Regions from separate parts of the Halobacillus salinarum genome, predicted to be linked through region 2. Evidence: a T-box and tRNA genes for the amino acid it is inferred to sense, from the RefSeq annotation. Region 2 holds a T-box; the other holds one or more tRNA genes.
What was found. A T-box is a leader RNA that pairs with one kind of tRNA and senses whether it is charged. The one in region 2 lies ahead of thrS (threonine--tRNA ligase), so its partner is inferred to be a tRNA-Thr.
Positions count from the first base shown of each region.

Region 1: it has a tRNA-Thr gene. The T-box ahead of thrS (threonine--tRNA ligase) is inferred to sense a tRNA for this amino acid. The anticodon was not compared.

Region 1 covers NZ_CP095073.1:235,289-244,735, forward strand. The annotation lists rRNA gene MUN89_RS01320 (16S ribosomal RNA) at 1-202, opposite strand, end outside; tRNA gene MUN89_RS01325 (tRNA-Ala) at 369-444, opposite strand; tRNA gene MUN89_RS01330 (tRNA-Pro) at 463-539, opposite strand; tRNA gene MUN89_RS01335 (tRNA-Arg) at 543-619, opposite strand; tRNA gene MUN89_RS01340 (tRNA-Leu) at 631-719, opposite strand; tRNA gene MUN89_RS01345 (tRNA-Gly) at 751-825, opposite strand; tRNA gene MUN89_RS01350 (tRNA-Leu) at 837-918, opposite strand; tRNA gene MUN89_RS01355 (tRNA-Lys) at 926-1,001, opposite strand; tRNA gene MUN89_RS01360 (tRNA-Thr) at 1,046-1,121, opposite strand; tRNA gene MUN89_RS01365 (tRNA-Val) at 1,139-1,214, opposite strand; rRNA gene rrf (5S ribosomal RNA) at 1,228-1,341, opposite strand; rRNA gene MUN89_RS01375 (23S ribosomal RNA) at 1,487-4,406, opposite strand; rRNA gene MUN89_RS01380 (16S ribosomal RNA) at 4,682-6,248, opposite strand; gene lysS (lysine--tRNA ligase) at 6,643-8,130, opposite strand; gene folK (2-amino-4-hydroxy-6-hydroxymethyldihydropteridine diphosphokinase) at 8,449-8,955, opposite strand; gene folB (dihydroneopterin aldolase) at 8,955-9,317, opposite strand; gene folP (dihydropteroate synthase) at 9,317-9,447, opposite strand, start outside.
Region 2 covers NZ_CP095073.1:1,942,850-1,952,296, reverse strand. The annotation lists gene MUN89_RS09915 (TrmH family RNA methyltransferase) at 1-35, opposite strand, end outside; gene sspI (small acid-soluble spore protein SspI) at 162-383, shown strand; gene MUN89_RS09905 (M42 family metallopeptidase) at 505-1,590, opposite strand; gene MUN89_RS09900 (dUTP diphosphatase) at 1,675-2,157, opposite strand; gene MUN89_RS09895 (sigma-w pathway protein ysdB) at 2,272-2,670, shown strand; gene MUN89_RS09890 (TVP38/TMEM64 family protein) at 2,731-3,300, opposite strand; gene MUN89_RS09885 (DUF1294 domain-containing protein) at 3,340-3,624, opposite strand; gene rplT (50S ribosomal protein L20) at 3,686-4,042, opposite strand; gene rpmI (50S ribosomal protein L35) at 4,073-4,270, opposite strand; gene infC (translation initiation factor IF-3) at 4,300-4,803, opposite strand; ribosomal protein L20 leader region at 4,883-5,007, opposite strand; gene thrS (threonine--tRNA ligase) at 5,121-7,061, opposite strand; T-box leader at 7,170-7,394, opposite strand; gene ytxC (sporulation protein YtxC) at 7,445-8,251, opposite strand; gene dnaI (primosomal protein DnaI) at 8,408-9,340, opposite strand; gene MUN89_RS09850 (replication initiation and membrane attachment family protein) at 9,353-9,447, opposite strand, start outside.

The DNA of each region.
Region 1 (9,447 bases), 1.7 Mb from region 2:
GGTTGGTGTTACCCGGCATTAGCCCCGGTTTCCCGGGTTATTCCGGTCTTACAGGCAGGTTGCCCACGTGTTACTCACCCGTCCGCCGCTCGTTCCACGAGCGTCACCTCCGAAGAGGATCCGCTCGCTTCCCGCGCTCGACTTGCATGTATTAGGCACGCCGCCAGCGTTCGTCCTGAGCCAGGATCAAACTCTCCAAAAAAATTGAAAAGCTGTGCGCTTTTGACAGCGCTTGCCTTCAACACCGTTGAAGGTCCTAAAGCTCGTGTGCACATCGTGTGTGCTTTGTTTGAATTCCTTCTATATGATAGAAAGAATGAATTGACGTACTGGTTGGTTCGTTCAGTTTTCAAAGATCAAATTAATCATGGTGGAGCCTAGCGGGATCGAACCGCTGACCTCCTGCGTGCAAAGCAGGCGCTCTCCCAGCTGAGCTAAGGCCCCAATAAATATAAAGTAAAATGGTCGGGAAGACAGGATTCGAACCTGCGACCCCTTGGTCCCAAACCAAGTGCTCTACCAAGCTGAGCTACTTCCCGTAATGGCGCGCCCGAGAGGAGTCGAACCCCTAACCTTCTGATCCGTAGTCAGACGCTCTATCCAATTGAGCTACGGGCGCAAAAAACTATATGGTGCCGAGGGCCGGACTCGAACCGGCACGGTGGAAACCCACCGCAGGATTTTAAGTCCTGTGCGTCTGCCAATTCCGCCACCCCGGCACGGCAAATAAGGTTCTCACTGATTGATCTATGGAGCGGAAGACGGGATTCGAACCCGCGACCCCCACCTTGGCAAGGTGGTGTTCTACCACTGAACTACTTCCGCATAAGTATAAGTGCGGGTGGAGGGACTTGAACCCCCACGCCGTGAAGCACTAGATCCTAAATCTAGCGTGTCTGCCAATTCCACCACACCCGCAAGTAACTGGTGAGCCATGGAGGATTCGAACCTCCGACCCTCTGATTAAAAGTCAGATGCTCTACCAACTGAGCTAATGGCTCAAAAAATATGTTTCACTCACAAAAAACGAATTCACTCAATAAGATGGTGCCGGCCAGAGGACTTGAACCCCCAACCTACTGATTACAAATCAGTTGCTCTGCCAGTTGAGCTAGGCCGGCTGGTTATTGAATGAAAATGGTGGAGGATGCAGGGCTCGAACCTGCGACCCCTTGCTTGTAAGGCAAGTGCTCTCCCAGCTGAGCTAATCCTCCGGATTATGTAAAGGTTTGGCAGCGTCCTACTCTCACGGGGATCGACCCGACTACCATCGGCGCTGAAGAGCTTAACTGCTGTGTTCGGCATGGGAACAGGTGTGACCTCTTCGCCGTTACTACCAAACCTTTATTTTTAAGGACAAGATATATTATATGACCCCGTTGAATAAATTTCAAGGGTTTTTTTAATAAATCTTCAAAACTGGATAAGTGCACATTCAAACGAACTCGAAACATCATAGTTGTATGTCTAGCTTCCGCTTTTCAATTTAGATAAGTCATCGATCGATTAGTATCCGTCAGCTGCACGTGTCACCACGCGTCCACCTCGGACCTATCTACCTCATCGTCTCTGAGGGATCTTATTACCTTAGAGGTAAGGGAAATCTCATCTCAAGGGGGCTTCATGCTTAGATGCTTTCAGCACTTATCCCGTCCACACGTAGCTACCCAGCGATGCTCCTGGCGGAACAACTGGTACACCAGCGGTGTGTCCATCCCGGTCCTCTCGTACTAAGGACAGCTCCTTTCAGATTTCCAACGCCCACGACGGATAGGGACCGAACTGTCTCACGACGTTCTGAACCCAGCTCGCGTACCGCTTTAATGGGCGAACAGCCCAACCCTTGGGACCGACTACAGCCCCAGGATGCGATGAGCCGACATCGAGGTGCCAAACCTCCCCGTCGATGTGGACTCTTGGGGGAGATAAGCCTGTTATCCCCGGGGTAGCTTTTATCCGTTGAGCGACGGCCCTTCCATGCGGAACCGCCGGATCACTAAGCCCGACTTTCGTCCCTGCTCGACTTGTAGGTCTCGCAGTCAAGCTCCCTTGTGCCTTTACACTCTGCGAATGATTTCCAACCATTCTGAGGGAACCTTTGGGCGCCTCCGTTACCTTTTAGGAGGCGACCGCCCCAGTCAAACTGCCCACCTGACACTGTCTCCGGACCGGATCACGGTCCTGGGTTAGAATGTCCGTACAGCCAGGGTAGTATCCCACCAGCGCCTCCACCGAAGCTGGCGCTCCGGCTTCTCTGGCTCCTACCTATCCTGTACAAGCTGTACCAACATTCAATATCAGGCTACAGTAAAGCTCCACGGGGTCTTTCCGTCCTGTCGCGGGTAATGCGCATCTTCACGCATAGTATAATTTCACCGGGTCTCTCGTTGAGACAGTGCCCAAGTCGTTGCACCTTTCGTGCGGGTCGGAACTTACCCGACAAGGAATTTCGCTACCTTAGGACCGTTATAGTTACGGCCGCCGTTTACTGGGGCTTCGGTTCAGCGCTTCGCCAAAAGCTAACGCATCCCCTTAACCTTCCAGCACCGGGCAGGTGTCAGCCCCTATACTTCGCCTTACGGCTTCGCAGAGACCTGTGTTTTTGGTAAACAGTCGCTTGGGCCTTTTCACTGCGGCTCCTCGGCAGAGGAGCACCCCTTCTCCCGAAGTTACGGGGTCATTTTGCCGAGTTCCTTAACGAGAGTTCTCCCGCTCACCTTAGGATCCTCTCCTCGCCTACCTGTGTTGGTTTGCGGTACGGGCACCTCTTTCCTCACTAGAGGATTTTCTTGGCAGTGTGAACTCAGGAGCTTCGGTACTTTAGTTCCCTCCCCATCACAGCTTGACGTTCCCACCGGACGGATTTGCCTATCCGGCCGTCTTGCTGCTTGGACGCGCTCATCCAATGGCGCGCTCTCCCTATCCTCCTGCGTCTCCCCGTCGTTCAAACGGAAAGGAGGTGGTACAGGAATATCCACCTGTTGTCCATCGCCTACGCCTGTCGGCCTCGGCTTAGGTCCCGACTAACCCTGAGAGGACGAGCCTTCCTCAGGAACCCTTAGGCTTTCGGTGAAAGAGATTCTCACTCTTTTTTCGCTACTCATACCGGCATTCTCACTTCTAAGCGCTCCACCAGTCCTTACGGTCTGACTTCACCGCCCTTAGAACGCTCTCCTACCACTGATCGTAAGATCAATCCGCAGCTTCGGTGGTGTGTTTAGCCCCGGTATATTTTCGGCGCAGAGTCACTCGACCAGTGAGCTATTACGCACTCTTTCAATGATGGCTGCTTCTAAGCCAACATCCTGGTTGTCTAAGCAACTCCACATCCTTTTCCACTTAACACACACTTAGGGACCTTAGCTGGCGGTCTGGGCTGTTTCCCTCTCGACCATGAACCTTATCACCCACGGTCTGACTCCCAGAACAAAGTCGCTGGCATTCGGAGTTTGACTGAATTCGGTAACCCGATAGGGGCCCCTCGTCCAATCAGTGCTCTACCTCCAAGACTTTCTATTCTGAGGCTAGCCCTAAAGCTATTTCGGAGAGAACCAGCTATCTCCGTGTTCGATTGGCATTTCACCCCTACCCACACCTCATCCCCGCAATTTTCAACTTGCGTGGGTTCGGGCCTCCAGTCAGTGTTACCTGACCTTCACCCTGGACATGGGTAGATCACACGGTTTCGGGTCTACGACCGCATACTCACTCGCCCTGTTCAGACTCGCTTTCGCTGCGGCTCCGCCGCTCACGGCTTAACCTTGCATACAGTCGTAACTCGCCGGTTCATTCTACAAAAGGCACGCCGTCACCCATTAACGGGCTCCGACTACTTGTAGGCACACGGTTTCAGGATCTCTTTCACTCCCCTTCCGGGGTGCTTTTCACCTTTCCCTCACGGTACTGGTTCGCTATCGGTCACTAGGGAGTATTTAGCCTTGGGAGATGGTCCTCCCGGATTCCGACGGAATTTCTCGTGTTCCGCCGTACTCAGGATCCACTCCGGAGGAAGAAAGGTTTCGGCTACAGGGCTGTTACCTGCTCTGGCTGATCGTTCCAGATCGATTCGCCTACCTTTCTTCTTGGTAACTCCAAAGGAGTGTCCTACAACCCCAGAAAGCAAGCTTTCTGGTTTGGGCTGTTTCCGTTTCGCTCGCCGCTACTCGGGAAATCGCATTTGCTTTCTCTTCCTCCAGGTACTGAGATGTTTCAGTTCCCCGGGTCTGCCGTCCATGACCTATGGATTCAGTCATGGACACTATTCCATTACGAATAGTGGGTTCCCCCATTCGGAAATCTCCGGTTCACAGCCTACTTACGGCTTGCCGGAGCATATCGGTGTTAGTCCCGTCCTTCATCGGCTCCTAGTGCCAAGGCATCCACCGTGCGCCCTTGTTCACTTAACTATCTGTGAAAAGACGTTTGTTTCTTTCGATGTTCGTTGAATGTCTTGTCATCAATCAAGTCTAGTTTCGACTCCCAGATTCTCTCGATTCTAAGCCATCTCCCTTCAAGACTGAAAAACCACAGTCTTTACGTGAGCTTACTTAGCTCGGTGAATCTAAGCGGTCGTCTACACTTTCTTAATCACTTATCCAGTTTTCAAGGTTCACGTAAGAAAGATCACTTGATCTTTCAAAACTGAACAACCAACCGAGTACGTTCCATATATATTCCTTAGAAAGGAGGTGATCCAGCCGCACCTTCCGATACGGCTACCTTGTTACGACTTCACCCCAATCATTGGCCCCACCTTCGGCGGCTGGCTCCAAAAAGGTTACCTCACCGACTTCGGGTGTTGCCAACTCTCGTGGTGTGACGGGCGGTGTGTACAAGGCCCGGGAACGTATTCACCGCGGCATGCTGATCCGCGATTACTAGCGATTCCGGCTTCATGCAGGCGAGTTGCAGCCTGCAATCCGAACTGAGAATGGTTTTATGGGATTTGCTACACCTCGCGGCTTCGCTGCCCTTTGTACCATCCATTGTAGCACGTGTGTAGCCCAGGTCATAAGGGGCATGATGATTTGACGTCATCCCCGCCTTCCTCCGGTTTGTCACCGGCAGTCACCTTAGAGTGCCCAACTGAATGCTGGCAACTAAGGTCAGGGGTTGCGCTCGTTGCGGGACTTAACCCAACATCTCACGACACGAGCTGACGACAACCATGCACCACCTGTCACTTGGTCCCCGAAGGGAAAACCCTATCTCTAGGGTGGGCCAAGGATGTCAAGACCTGGTAAGGTTCTTCGCGTTGCTTCGAATTAAACCACATGCTCCACCGCTTGTGCGGGCCCCCGTCAATTCCTTTGAGTTTCAGCCTTGCGGCCGTACTCCCCAGGCGGAGTGCTTAATGCGTTAACTTCAGCACTAAGGGGTGGAAGCCCCCTAACACCTAGCACTCATCGTTTACGGCGTGGACTACCAGGGTATCTAATCCTGTTTGCTACCCACGCTTTCGCACCTCAGCGTCAGAGACAGACCAGAGAGTCGCCTTCGCCACTGGTGTTCCTCCACATATCTACGCATTTCACCGCTACACGTGGAATTCCACTCTCCTCTTCTGTCCTCAAGTTCCCCAGTTTCCAATGACCCTCCACGGTTGAGCCGTGGGCTTTCACATCAGACTTAAGAAACCACCTGCGTGCCCTTTACGCCCAATAATTCCGGACAACGCTTGCCCCCTACGTATTACCGCGGCTGCTGGCACGTAGTTAGCCGGGGCTTCCTCGTTAGGTACCGTCAAGGTACCGCTCTATTCGCACGGTACTTGTTCTTCCCTAACAACAGAACTTTACGATCCGAAAACCTTCATCGTTCACGCGGCGTTGCTCCGTCAGACTTGCGTCCATTGCGGAAGATTCCCTACTGCTGCCTCCCGTAGGAGTCTGGGCCGTGTCTCAGTCCCAGTGTGGCCGATCACCCTCTCAGGTCGGCTACGCATCGTCGCCTTGGTGAGCCGTTACCTCACCAACTAGCTAATGCGCCGCGGGCCCATCTGTAAGCGATAGCGAGAAGCCATCTTTTAACCATCCTTCATGCGAAGGTTGGTGTTACCCGGCATTAGCCCCGGTTTCCCGGGGTTATTCCGGTCTTACAGGCAGGTTGCCCACGTGTTACTCACCCGTCCGCCGCTCGTTCCACGAGCGTCACCTCCGAAGAGGATCCGCTCGCTTCCCGCGCTCGACTTGCATGTATTAGGCACGCCGCCAGCGTTCGTCCTGAGCCAGGATCAAACTCTCCAAAAAATTTGAAAAGCTGTGCGCTTTTGACAGCGCTTGCCTTCAACACCGTTGAAGGTCCTAAAGCTCGTGTGCACATCGTGTGTGCTTTGTTTGAATTCCTTCTATATGATAGAAAGAATGAATTGACGTACTGGTTGGTTCGTTCAGTTTTCAAAGATCAATGTTTGCCGCTTCAAAATGGCGACTTAATTAATATATCATGGCCGGTTGTTTTCGTCAACACTTTTCGTGACATTTTTTCAATTTTTGTTTTTCATTTGCTGCTTTTCTTAACGCAACGTTTAATAATTTACCACGATTTATAGAGTTAGGCAAGAGGAAATGTAAATAAAAATATTTTCTGAAGATTGGCTTAGAAAATTAAAGAACCCGTCCATAAAGGCCGGGTTCTTCAAAATTAAGATTCTCGATTACGCATTTGCGGGAAAAGCAGTACGTCTCGTATCGATGGAGAATCTGTCAAAAGCATGACAAGCCGATCAATTCCGATGCCCAGCCCGCCAGTTGGAGGCATGCCATATTCCAGAGCTTCCAGGAAGTCTTCATCCATCATATGGGCTTCATCATTTCCTTCTTCTCTTTCTTTCAATTGAGCTTCAAATCTTTGACGCTGGTCGATTGGATCGTTTAATTCAGAAAAGGCGTTGGCATGCTCGCGTCCAACAATAAACAGTTCGAAACGATCGGTAAACCGCTCGTCTTCTGGATTTTTCTTAGCTAGCGGAGAAATTTCAATTGGATGACCATAGACAAACGTTGGCTGAATTAATTTATCTTCTACTCTTTGCTCAAAGAATTCATTCACAACGTGACCAAAAGTCATCGTTTCTTGAATTTCAATATTATGCTCATGAGCCAAAGCCTTCGCCTCATCATCCGTCATTTGCTGCCAGAAGTCTACACCAGTATATTCTTTAATCGCATCGACCATGTGAAGCCTTGTCCATTCCGGCTCTAAGTCGATTTCCTGTTCATTATAAATAACCTTTGTTGTACCGAGGACGTCTTTAGCTATGTGAGCCACCATCTGTTCAGTCAAGGCCATCACATCATGGTAATCTGCATAGGCTTCATACAACTCAAGCATCGTAAACTCTGGATTGTGACGCGTGGAAACACCTTCATTACGGAAGACCCGGCCGATTTCATAAACCTTTTCCATACCGCCGACAATTAACCTTTTCAAATGGAGCTCAATAGCAATCCTCATGTACAGCTGCATATCTAAGGCATTGTGGTGAGTAATGAACGGACGTGCGGAAGCACCACCAGCAATCCCATGCATTAACGGGGTTTCAACTTCCAAAAATCCCAGTCCGTCTAAGTAACGGCGCATGGACTGGATAATTTTACTGCGGGTAACAAAAGTTTCACGGCTGTCTGGATTCGTAATCAAATCCAAATAGCGCTGACGATAACGCTGCTCTACGTCCTGAAGTCCATGGAATTTTTCCGGTAGAGGACGCAAAGACTTCGTCAGCATATGAAATTCATCAGCTTTCACTGACAGCTCCCCGACCTTTGTCTTGAACATAATCCCTGAAATTCCTACTACATCTCCGAGATCAGCGGAGTTAAAGAGTTCATACGCCTCATCTCCTACACGGTCCTTACGTATATACAATTGAATCTGCCCGCTCAAATCCTGGATATGGGCAAAACCCGCTTTACCTTTGCCGCGTTTTGTCATTATACGACCAGCAACAGTAGTGGAGCTCTGTTGTTCTTCTAATTCTTCTTTACTGAACTGATCATATTTCTGTCTTAAATCTTCCGCTAAATCTGTGCGTTCAAATTTATTTCCAAAAGGGTCAATCCCTTGTTCACGGTAAGCATTCATCTTATCCCGGCGCACCCGCATGTGTTCATTCAGTTCTTCAGACATTATAATCACTCCATTCTTCTCATTTTTTCTGACCGATTCAATAATAAAAACTGCCAGCAAGGTACTGGCAGTGCTGCAACTAAAGTTTAGTATAGAAAAGACCTTCTTGTGTGTCAACGCTGAGTGAGTTAGGAAACGTTCATCTTCTAAATCATTTGTGAATCTAAAGAAGATATTCAGAAACTTTCCCCGGGTTTCAACATGGTTGATATTATCACAAATACGGCCTTTCCCTTTTAGTCTTCCTAAGTACCTGGGTGTGTGTTTGCTCAGCATCCTCCCAAGCTAAACACTCTATATAACAGCATGACAAAAATTTCAGCTTAGATCCAATTCTCCCCATACACGAACTTCTTCTACTTCTTCTTGAGCTAGTAAGCTCAGCGCTTCCTGAGCCGTCAAGCCAATAGTTGGGATATACACTTCTCGAGACAGATCAACAAGCGGAACCATGACAAAGGCTCGTTCGTGCATAGAAGGGTGCGGTATCATTAAATGCTCCGATTTTATATTTTCTTGATTATACAGCAGGATGTCAAGATCTATAGTACGCGGTCCCCATTTCACCACTCTTTTTCTTCCTAGTTCCTGCTCAATTCCCTGGCACAAGTCAAGTAATGCAAAAGCGGAAAGGGAGGTATCAACTTTGACAACCATGTTTAGAAAATCATTCTGCTCTGTGTACCCGACAGGCTTTGTTTCATAAATCGTCGAGGTGTGGACATTAGCGATGCTTTCATGTTCAGTAAGCATCCTGACCGCATCCTTTAAAAAATCCTCTCTCTTCGAAATATTGGAGCCGAGTGCTATATAAGCCGTTACCATCAGAACCGGCTCCGGTAAATTTCGATCGCTACAGATTTATAGTGGCCAGGGATAGGAGGATCGGGCTTTATCACTTTCACCTTGCAAGCCTGTAATCGTTCAAAGGCCGCTAATAATTCCCGTGACAGCTGTTCGGCTACCGTTTCTACTAACTTTTTGGCTTCTCCTTCAACGACTGATTTTGTAAGCTCATAAATCGCTCCATAGTCAATCGATTTTGTCATATCATCTGACTCTGCCGCAGGCTTCAAATCCAATTCCAATTCGAGGTCAACGTAAAAACGCTGGCCAAGCTTATTTTCTTCTGGAAAAAGGCCGTGATAACCCCAAAATTCCATTTGATTTACGTAGATCTTGTCCATTATTTACTCCTCCCTATCAACGCGTCCATCATTTTAGTCATCCGGGCAATTGGTTTTACATCGTGAACACGGACAATATGAATTCCCTGGCTGATGCCGTAACAAACCGTTGCACCTGTGCCTTCCATTC
Region 2 (9,447 bases):
TCTTTGACTTTAGGGTTAGTGATAGATGTCAGCATATAATACCCTCTTTTACTAAAGTTTCTTACTTATCATACATAGCTTGACCTAAAATGGTCAAACTAAATGAGAAATCTTGAGGAACACAGTGGTTTTTGAATGATACCAAAGGAGGCCCTTGTGACATGGATCTTAATTTAAGAAAAGCTATTCTTTCTAACGTTTCCGGGCATAACACCGAGCAGCTGGAAGCTACAATCGTGGATGCCGTACAAAACGGAGAGGAAAAAATGCTGCCAGGTTTAGGCGTACTGTTTGAAATGATCTGGAAAGAAGCAAGTGAAGATGAAAAGCAGGAAATGCTGGAAACACTCGAACAGAGCCTGCAGCATAACCAAGTTCAATAACACTGAAAAACTGTAGAGAAGCCATTTGTTTCTCTACAGTTTTTCTGATCACTTAAAAATTCTTTCGATAATAAAAGCTGTCGAGAATTCTCTCGACAGCTCTTTCTTAAGAGGATCATGATTAATTAAAAGTGATTTCATTCACTTTATCCGTATCCAAGCGTTTGATCACTTCAACGATCAGTCTAACAGCGTTCTCAAAATCGTCTCTGTGAAGCATGGCTGCATGAGAATGAATATACCGGGTTGCAATCGTAATGGATAAAGCAGGGACACCATCATGACTTAAATGGATGGAACCTGAATCTGTACCACCGCCTGCCAGGGAATCAAATTGATACGGAATCTCTTTCTCTTCCGCTGTATCTACTACGAAATCACGCAAGCCTTTATGAGAAACCATGGAAGCATCATACAATATTATCTGCGGACCTTCTCCCATTTTACTGCACGCATCTTTATCCGATACCCCAGGTGTATCTCCAGCTATGCCCACATCTACTCCAAAAGCAATATCAGGATTGATCAGATTGGCAGATGTTCTGGCCCCTCGGAGCCCAACTTCTTCCTGCACAGTACCCACACCATAGACAATATTCGGGTGCTTCTCCCCTTTTAGCTGCTTCAATACTTCTATAGCGATGGCGCAGCCAATCCGGTTGTCCCAAGCTTTTGCAAGCAGCATTTTTTCATTTTTCATTTGAGTAAACTCAAAATACGGAACAATCGAATCGCCGGGTTTTACACCGAACTCCTTCGCTTCATCACGGCTGGATGCCCCGATATCGATAAACATATCCTTAATTTCTACGGCTTTTTTACGTTGATCTGCCGGTAGAATGTGCGGCGGTTTAGATCCTATTACACCTGTAAGGTTGCCTGTACGTGTCATAATGGTTACTCGTTGAGCCAGCATAACCTGACTCCACCATCCTCCTACAGGCTGAAAATAAAGATAACCATGATCATCAATGCGGGTCACCATAAACCCTACTTCATCAAGGTGTCCTGCAACCATGATCTTCGGTCCTTTTTTGCTGCCGGTTTTTCTTGCGATTAAGCTTCCAAGGTTATCCGTATAGACTTCATCAGCAAAGGGTTTAATATGCTGTTCCATAACATCCCGGGCTTCTTTTTCATTACCAGGGATCCCTTTAGCATCTGTAAGCTCTTTCAACATTTCTAACGTTTCATCTTTTTTAGCCATATGTATGTAGTCCTCCTCTTTGTTCTCTATCAGATATTATATCTCTTTTTCGAGGAATTCACAAAATATTACGGCTATTAGAAGCTAGTATCCTTGATCCTGACGCTGAAAGTTTACTTCATTCTTCTCACAATAAGCTTGTTGGATTTCGTTCTCATCAAAACCGAGCGTCCTGCCAAGCGTCAAATAGTCGGCAAACAATTGAATGTAACTTTCTTCATCAAGCTTCCTCTTGAAATGATCCGTGCTGGAATAGACATTTAAAAAAGCGGCAGTAGGCTGCATTTCTCTGCTTAGATCTGCCATTTTATAACGAAAGTTAAGATCTAATCCTAATGATAAAATAAAATGAAGCCCGTCCACATATTCTTCGAGAATCGTCGATTTCGGACTCGGAGATTTGGTGCTCCAAAATTTAAAACAGCGGGTTTCATTGGCAAGTTCTCCTATTTCTACGAGGAGCGCAAGAATTTTATATTCGCTCAAAGAGCTGGTTTCCAGTTGATGGTTCTCAGTAATATAGTTGTCGAGCTGCTCCTGCATGTCATACAATGAAGTCCAGTTCATATAAAGGTCACTCCTCTAAAAATTTTCTCACTAATAATGTAGCATTTTTTGAAACAAAACGGCAGGTCTTTACGTAGGAAAACTATCAACCGAATTATTAGGGAGACGATGTCTATGATTATTCTTTTTCGATTGCTGTTACTCATTGCCATTGCTTTCATCGTCTATACGGTATATAAATTTATTGTTAACCCGAAGAGAAAGCTGGAAATCGCCAGAGATAAAAAAGATTTCTATTTTCATGACAACCTGGATAATACAAAACAGAACCTTCTCATGACTTATAAGGGGTATGTATTCGAAGGGGAAAAATATTTAGGGACGACTGACCATTCCCTGGAAGTAGTAAATATCAGCGTGAGTGCGAGTAACCCCGAACAATTACAAGGACTGGATCGTGAGGACATCTATTTCTTGGAAAAAGAAATTCTGATCCGTTATCCACATGCTTCCATCGAATGGAAGTACCCGATTAATCGTTTAATTATTTATCCTTTAAAAAATGATGATTAATTCATCTATCAAATCATAAAAAACCCTAAAGACCCTTATCTTCAGGGCTCTCTTATTTTGTCAGCTTGCTTGAAAGAAATCATTCCAAACGAGAACTTCATACTTTCTCCTTGCAAAAAAGCACAACAAAGCTAAACCTCCTGAAAACAAAAGCATCATTGGAATCGAAAGAAGTGTCAGCCACTGCCCCATCGAAGTATAGATGACGGCTAACGGGAAGTTGGCCATTAAACTTGACTTCGTGTAATCTTTAAAATCAGTACTAATCTGAATGAGACAGAATGATAGTAAATGAAAATGGATAAAAGGTATTAATCGGAGGATCGCCACTTGTTTAACAGTTAAAGCGGAATGTCTTTTTAACAATCGTTTTTGCATCGATTGCAATCTCGTAAATCCTGATGGCAGCAGTCTGATCATTTTATAAAAAACTAAACTCGACAGCATCGTACCGATAATGGAATAGGCGCTGCCAGCAATTGGACCGAAAACCACTCCTCCTGTAATACAAACCAGCATAACTGGAATGAACAAAAAGGGCCGAAGAAGATGAATGGCAATGAAGATCAATGGAGCCCAGGCGTCTTGATGTGTTAACCAAGTTACAATGGCAGTAGATGTGTCGCCCATATACGTTTCCCTCCCTGTCTACAGAATATGACAGGGACCTTACTTATAGAACTGAACGATAGCATAACCCAACAGGAACAACTGTAAAAGCATAAGCAGTGGAAAACCTACCCGAAAAGCCATGTGCTTCGTCTTGTGGTGAAAAGCCTGCATGCCCAGACTGCCTCCTAGAGCTCCACCAGCCAGTGCAGCTGCCCACAAGGACTTCTCTTTAATTCTCCATTTGTGCGCTCTGGCACGCTTTTTATCCAATCCTATTATTAAGAATAGCCACAGGTTAATGGTAATATAGTAGCCAAACACCATCAGCCCCCAGTGATCCACATCAATCCGCTCCCCTATAAAAAAACCATTTCCTATCGTTCGGAAATGGTTTTTTCTACGATTATTTTAATGCTGTTTTTGCTTGTTCAGCTAGACTTGCAAAGCCTTGCTCATCATTAATAGCAAGATCAGCAAGCATTTTACGGTTCACTTCAATTCCTGCAAGCTTCAAACCGTGCATAAGACGGCTGTAAGAAATATCATTCATACGCGCTGCAGCGTTGATACGTGCAATCCAAAGCTTACGGAAATCACGTTTTTTCTGACGGCGGTCACGGTAAGCATACTGACCTGATTTCATTACTTGCTGTTTAGCAGTTTTAAATAACGCATGTTTAGAACCATAATAACCTTTTGCTAGTTTAAGGACACGGTTACGACGTTTACGTGTCACTGTTCCACCTTTAACTCGTGGCATTGGAATCCCTCCTAATTATTCGTTCTGTAATTAATCCTTCGGAAGCATGTGCTTAATACGACGGTAATCTCCTGCAGATACCAGCGCATCTTTACGCAATTTACGTTTCTGCTTCGTAGATTTATTCGCAAATAAGTGGCTTGTAAAAGCGTGGGAGCGCTTCACCTTGCCAGTACCTGTTTTTTTGAAACGTTTTTGAGTCCCTTTATGGGTTTTCATTTTAGGCATTACAATATTCCTCCCTATAATTAATTCCCTTACTTCTCGTTTAGAGGAGCAAGCATCATGAACATGTTACGACCTTCCATTTTAGGTTTGGTCTCGATCTGCGCTACATCTTTGCACTCTTCGGCCATACGCTCAAGGACATCCTGCCCTAACTCTTTGTGCGTAATTGCCCGGCCTCTGAACCGTACAGAAGCTTTCACTTTATCGCCCTTAGATAGGAATTTACGAGCATTACGAAGCTTTGTATTAAAGTCATGCTCTTCAATTCCAGGACTCAAGCGGACTTCCTTGATTTTGATCGTAGTCTGCTTTTTGCGAGCTTCCTTTTCTTTCTTCTGCTGTTCATAGCGGTACTTTCCGTAGTCCATAATACGGCAGACCGGAGGCTTCGCATTCGGTGCGACCATTACGAGATCAAGATTGGCATTAGCAGCTATATCCAGAGCTTCACTCCGTGATTTAACCCCTAGCTGATCACCATTTACGTCGATAAGCCGTACTTCACGTGCGCGGATTTTTTCATTAACATTCATGCTATCCTTGCTAATAACGAGCCACCTCCATCGAAATATTTAACTATTATTAGATCTGTAATCGACAAGTCAATTTGACACCATAAAAAAAGTGCAGGTACACACTGCACCCACACGTTTCCTATAGAATACAAAGGAATAAATAACCTGCCAACTGCCCTTAGGCGCCGATCAGGTGAGAAGCGGGTGCTTCTTCTTGTCTCAGATCCGTTCATTTAGTTACCTAAATAAGAATATCATGGCTGCCCTGCCTTGTCAACAATGTTTTGTATTTTCAATGGTTCTTCTGGTAGAGCAGCCTTATTACACATTGCTCGCTACTTATTTAACAGTTTCTGTTCAATTTCGTTGCGGATTTCTTCTTTAAATGTTTCAACGGATTTTGTTTCAGATTTTTGTTCTCCATACTTACGGACATTAACAGCGTAGTCTTCGATTTCTTTATCTCCAACTACGAGCTGATAAGGAATTTTTTGAGTCTGGGCTTCCCTGATTTTATAGCCGATTTTCTCATTGCGCTCATCCACTTCTACACGCACTCCTGCCTCACGAAGCTCATCTTCCAATGTTTTTGCATAGTTGAGATGGGCTTCTGCGGAAACAGGAATAATCTTAGCCTGGACAGGAGCAAGCCATGTTGGGAATGCACCTTTATACTCTTCAATTAAAAATGCCACAAACCTTTCCATTGTTGAAACGACTCCGCGATGAATGACAACCGGGCGGTGGTCCTGTCCATCTTCCCCAACATAAGTCAGGTCAAATCGTTCGGGCAGGTGAAAATCAAGCTGAACCGTAGAAAGTGTTTCATCTTTTCCTAGAGCAGTTTTTACTTGAACATCTAATTTCGGACCATAGAAAGCAGCTTCTCCTTCAGCTTCCACGTATTCAAGCTCCATTTCCTCCATCGTTTCCTTGAGCATTGCTTGGGCTTTCGTCCACATCTCATCGTTATCCACATATTTTTCCTTATCTTCAGGATCTCTATAAGACAGCCGGAAGTAGTAGTCGTTGATCCCAAAATCTCTATAGACACGTTGAACAAGCCGGACCACTCTTTGAAACTCATCCTTCAACTGGTCAGGGCGGGCAAAGATATGAGCATCGTTTAAAGTCATCGCTCGTACGCGTTGAAGCCCAGCTAGTGCACCCGACATTTCATGGCGGTGCATGGTACCGAGCTCTGCGATCCGAACAGGAAGATTCCGATAGCTGTGAAGCTGGTTTTTATAGACCATCATATGGTGAGGACAGTTCATCGGGCGAAGTACCAGGTCCTCATTATCCATTTCCATAGTCGGAAACATATCATCTTTGTAATGATCCCAGTGCCCACTTGTTTTATACAAGTCCACACTTCCAAGGACCGGCGTATAAACGTGGTTATAGCCAAGACGTTCTTCAGTATCTACAATATAGCGTTCAATCGTGCGGCGGATGGTTGCTCCTTTAGGAAGCCATAAAGGAAGCCCCTGGCCGACTTTTTGATTAACAGTGAAAATTTCCAATTCTTTTCCTAGTTTACGGTGGTCCCTTTCTTTTGCTTCTTCAAGCATATGAAGATACTCTTCCAAATGCGATTGTTTTTCAAAGGCCGTTCCGTAAATACGCTGCAGCATCTTATTATCGCTGTCCCCACGCCAATAAGCGCCTGAAATACTGAGTAATTTAAACACTTTAATTTTACTAGTCTGCGGTACATGGACTCCGCGACACAAGTCAGCAAATTCTCCTTGCTGATAAATCGTTAAAGTTTCACCTTCAGGAATGTCATCAATTAACTCTAGCTTTAGTTCATCATCGCTAAACTTTTTCTTCGCTTCCTCACGAGTGAGTTCGATGCGCTTAACTTCTAAATTTTCGTCAACAATCCGTTGCATTTCCTTTTCAATTTGAGGAAGGTCTTCTGGAGTTAAAGACTGATCCAAGTCTATATCATAGTAAAAACCATTTTCAATGACTGGCCCAACTCCAAAGTTCACGTCCCCATATAATCTTTTAATAGCTTGAGCCATGAGATGAGCCGTAGAATGCCGTAAAACCTCCAGTCCCTCTGGATTTTTGTAAGTCAATATTTCTATTGACGCATTTTGATTAATGGCACGCCTTAAATCATAAGGATTCCCATTCAACTTGATAGCCAGTGCCTGCTTTTTTAAACCAGGTGAAATGTCATGAGCAATCTCCTCGCCAGTTACACCTTTTTCAAATTGCTTTGTATTCCCATCCGGGAACTTGATTTCAATAGGATCAGCCATCATTCTTCCTCCTTTTCGTTATTCATGATTTTTCTTTAGCAGCATGAAATTGTGAAGACCCTTCTTCAATTCTCCCACAAAAAAAGCCCGCCCCTCCGCTTCAATCAGCAAAGGGACGAGCATTTCACTCGCGGTTCCACCCAATTTCCCGCATAGTTCATGCGGCTTCGTTCATCCTTAACGCGGATTTTACGCTGCTTATTACTGTATTGTTCACAAGCAGAGCTCCGAGGTGGTAAACAGCTAAGTCGTGTTACGAAGGAGCTTCCAGCCAATGACTCCTTTCTCTGCCCATACGTCTCTTAGTGCTCTTATCCTCTTCTAAGCCTTTGTAAGTATAATATGTAGGTATTATAGCGGTTATCAGAGGTCAAATCAAGTCTTTAAAAAGGAAAGTCCTTTAAAGGCTTCCAGGTTGCTTTCTCTTCAAAAATCCTTACGAGCAGTTCAAGTTTGCCCACACCCTGGCGATCTGAATAAATAATTAATTGATCAGGCGCGTGAACAAGAGCAGGAGTTAAATCCCAATCCAATGGCAAATCGCGAATAGAAGAATCCGGATACTGGTTCATGTAAAGCAGCGTTTCTGCTTCTCTCAATTCATTTCCTTCAGCGTGATAATAGCGAAAAGGAGAATCATCTTTTATATGGAGGAGCTGCACACCTGTATCGCGTAAGCTCACTCTTTGCCGCCAGGAATCCACCATAAGCTGATGAGCTTCTTCTAGTTTATATTCATCAATGAGCTTCCCCGTGTAATCGATAAGCGTCTGGTGGACAGCTTTTAAAACGTGAACGCATAAATGATCAAACTCTACACTATACGTTTCTTGTAACATTTGATCAATATTTTGGGAAACTTCCTCAAATAGAGGCGGCCAGGAATGGCCTTCTGGTGGAGAAGGATCATATTCCTGAGCTACTTCTAAAATCCTTTGAATCTCCTGCGGATCCGTATAATAATAGGAATACCTCAGCACACCTTCAAGCCAGCCGAGCAGTTTTCTTTCCCGAAATAATTCAACAAGTGCCGTAACTGTATCCTCATAGGCTTGCCCTAAGGTGCCGGTAATCAATTGGAATTCAGTTTGGTATTCCTGAGGTTTCACATTCCACTTCCCTTTTGAAAATCGCACAGCCTGCTGAAAAAAAGCGGCATCATCACGGTTAGAAAAGTAAATACATACCAACACAGTTCCCCCTATCCCTGCATTTCCTCTACCAAGTGTATAAAAGAATCATTAAATGACTGATGTGAAAGGAATGAATATTACTCAGTAATTCTATTTGAGTCACCTTATACTTATGTTAGAAAAAAAGGAAACATGCGAAGGCTTGGCAAATTTTTATCCTCTTCTATTTTTGCCTTCCACCGGTACGATTTCACTCAGCTGGCGGATCCTTTCCGTAATTCTTTTTGCTTTTACCTGCTCCACGTCACCCCGGGAACTTGTCATCATTACTTGCTCCAGCTCTTCAAGACTGTAATTGGAAGTGAAAAACACAGGGAGTCTTTCCATCATTCTAAATTGTAAAATGGAGCCAAGCACTTCATCCCTGAACCAGGCGGACTGGGATTCGGCACCAATGTCATCCAGCATTAAGACAGGTGCGTTCTTAAATGCTTCAATTTTTTCATTCATCGAATCATCTTTTATGGAAGCTTTTATCTCCCTTACAAATTCCGGCATATAGATGATCATGGATGGAATATTCTTTTTACTAAGCTCATTCGCAATAGCACCTAAAAAATAAGTTTTCCCCACCCCGAAAGGGCCGTGAAAGTACATCCCTTTCCCAGGCAGGACGTCGTCAAGAGATTCAATGTAGTGCACTGTTTTTTCAATGGCTTTCCCTCTATCAGGATCATTGTAATCAAGCCTTTCTAAATTCGCCTCCAGGATTTCTTTCGGCATATACAGACTTTTGACGAGTGATTTCTGACTTTCTTCCTGTTCTTGTTTACGCTGTCTTGGACATTTATCATAAGCAAGCTTTATCTCCGATTGATGGACTTCAACACGAGGGGCATAGCCTGGAAGGATATTAATACATTGTTCCCTTGTCGGACATTTTTCGCATTGTTTTGATTGAGATTGATATTCATATAATTTAATTAAATTCTTTTCAAGGTCTGACTCTGTTAATGAAGGATGTTTTTCAAGGAGCTTAAGAATCTCCTCCGACTTCAGAACATCTTCTTTCGTTTTCTGCAATCGCTGTTGAAACTGCTTATGGCCGCGCATCCATTTTTTTAGAGAATGCTGAATAGGTTCCATCCTTTCACCTCCTTAACTTCCATTTCCTTTATTCGTCAGTCTTCGAATCCGTTCGGCCATCTCACTCGAATTATAAGAGGAAGCAGCTTCATTGGTGGACGATTTGT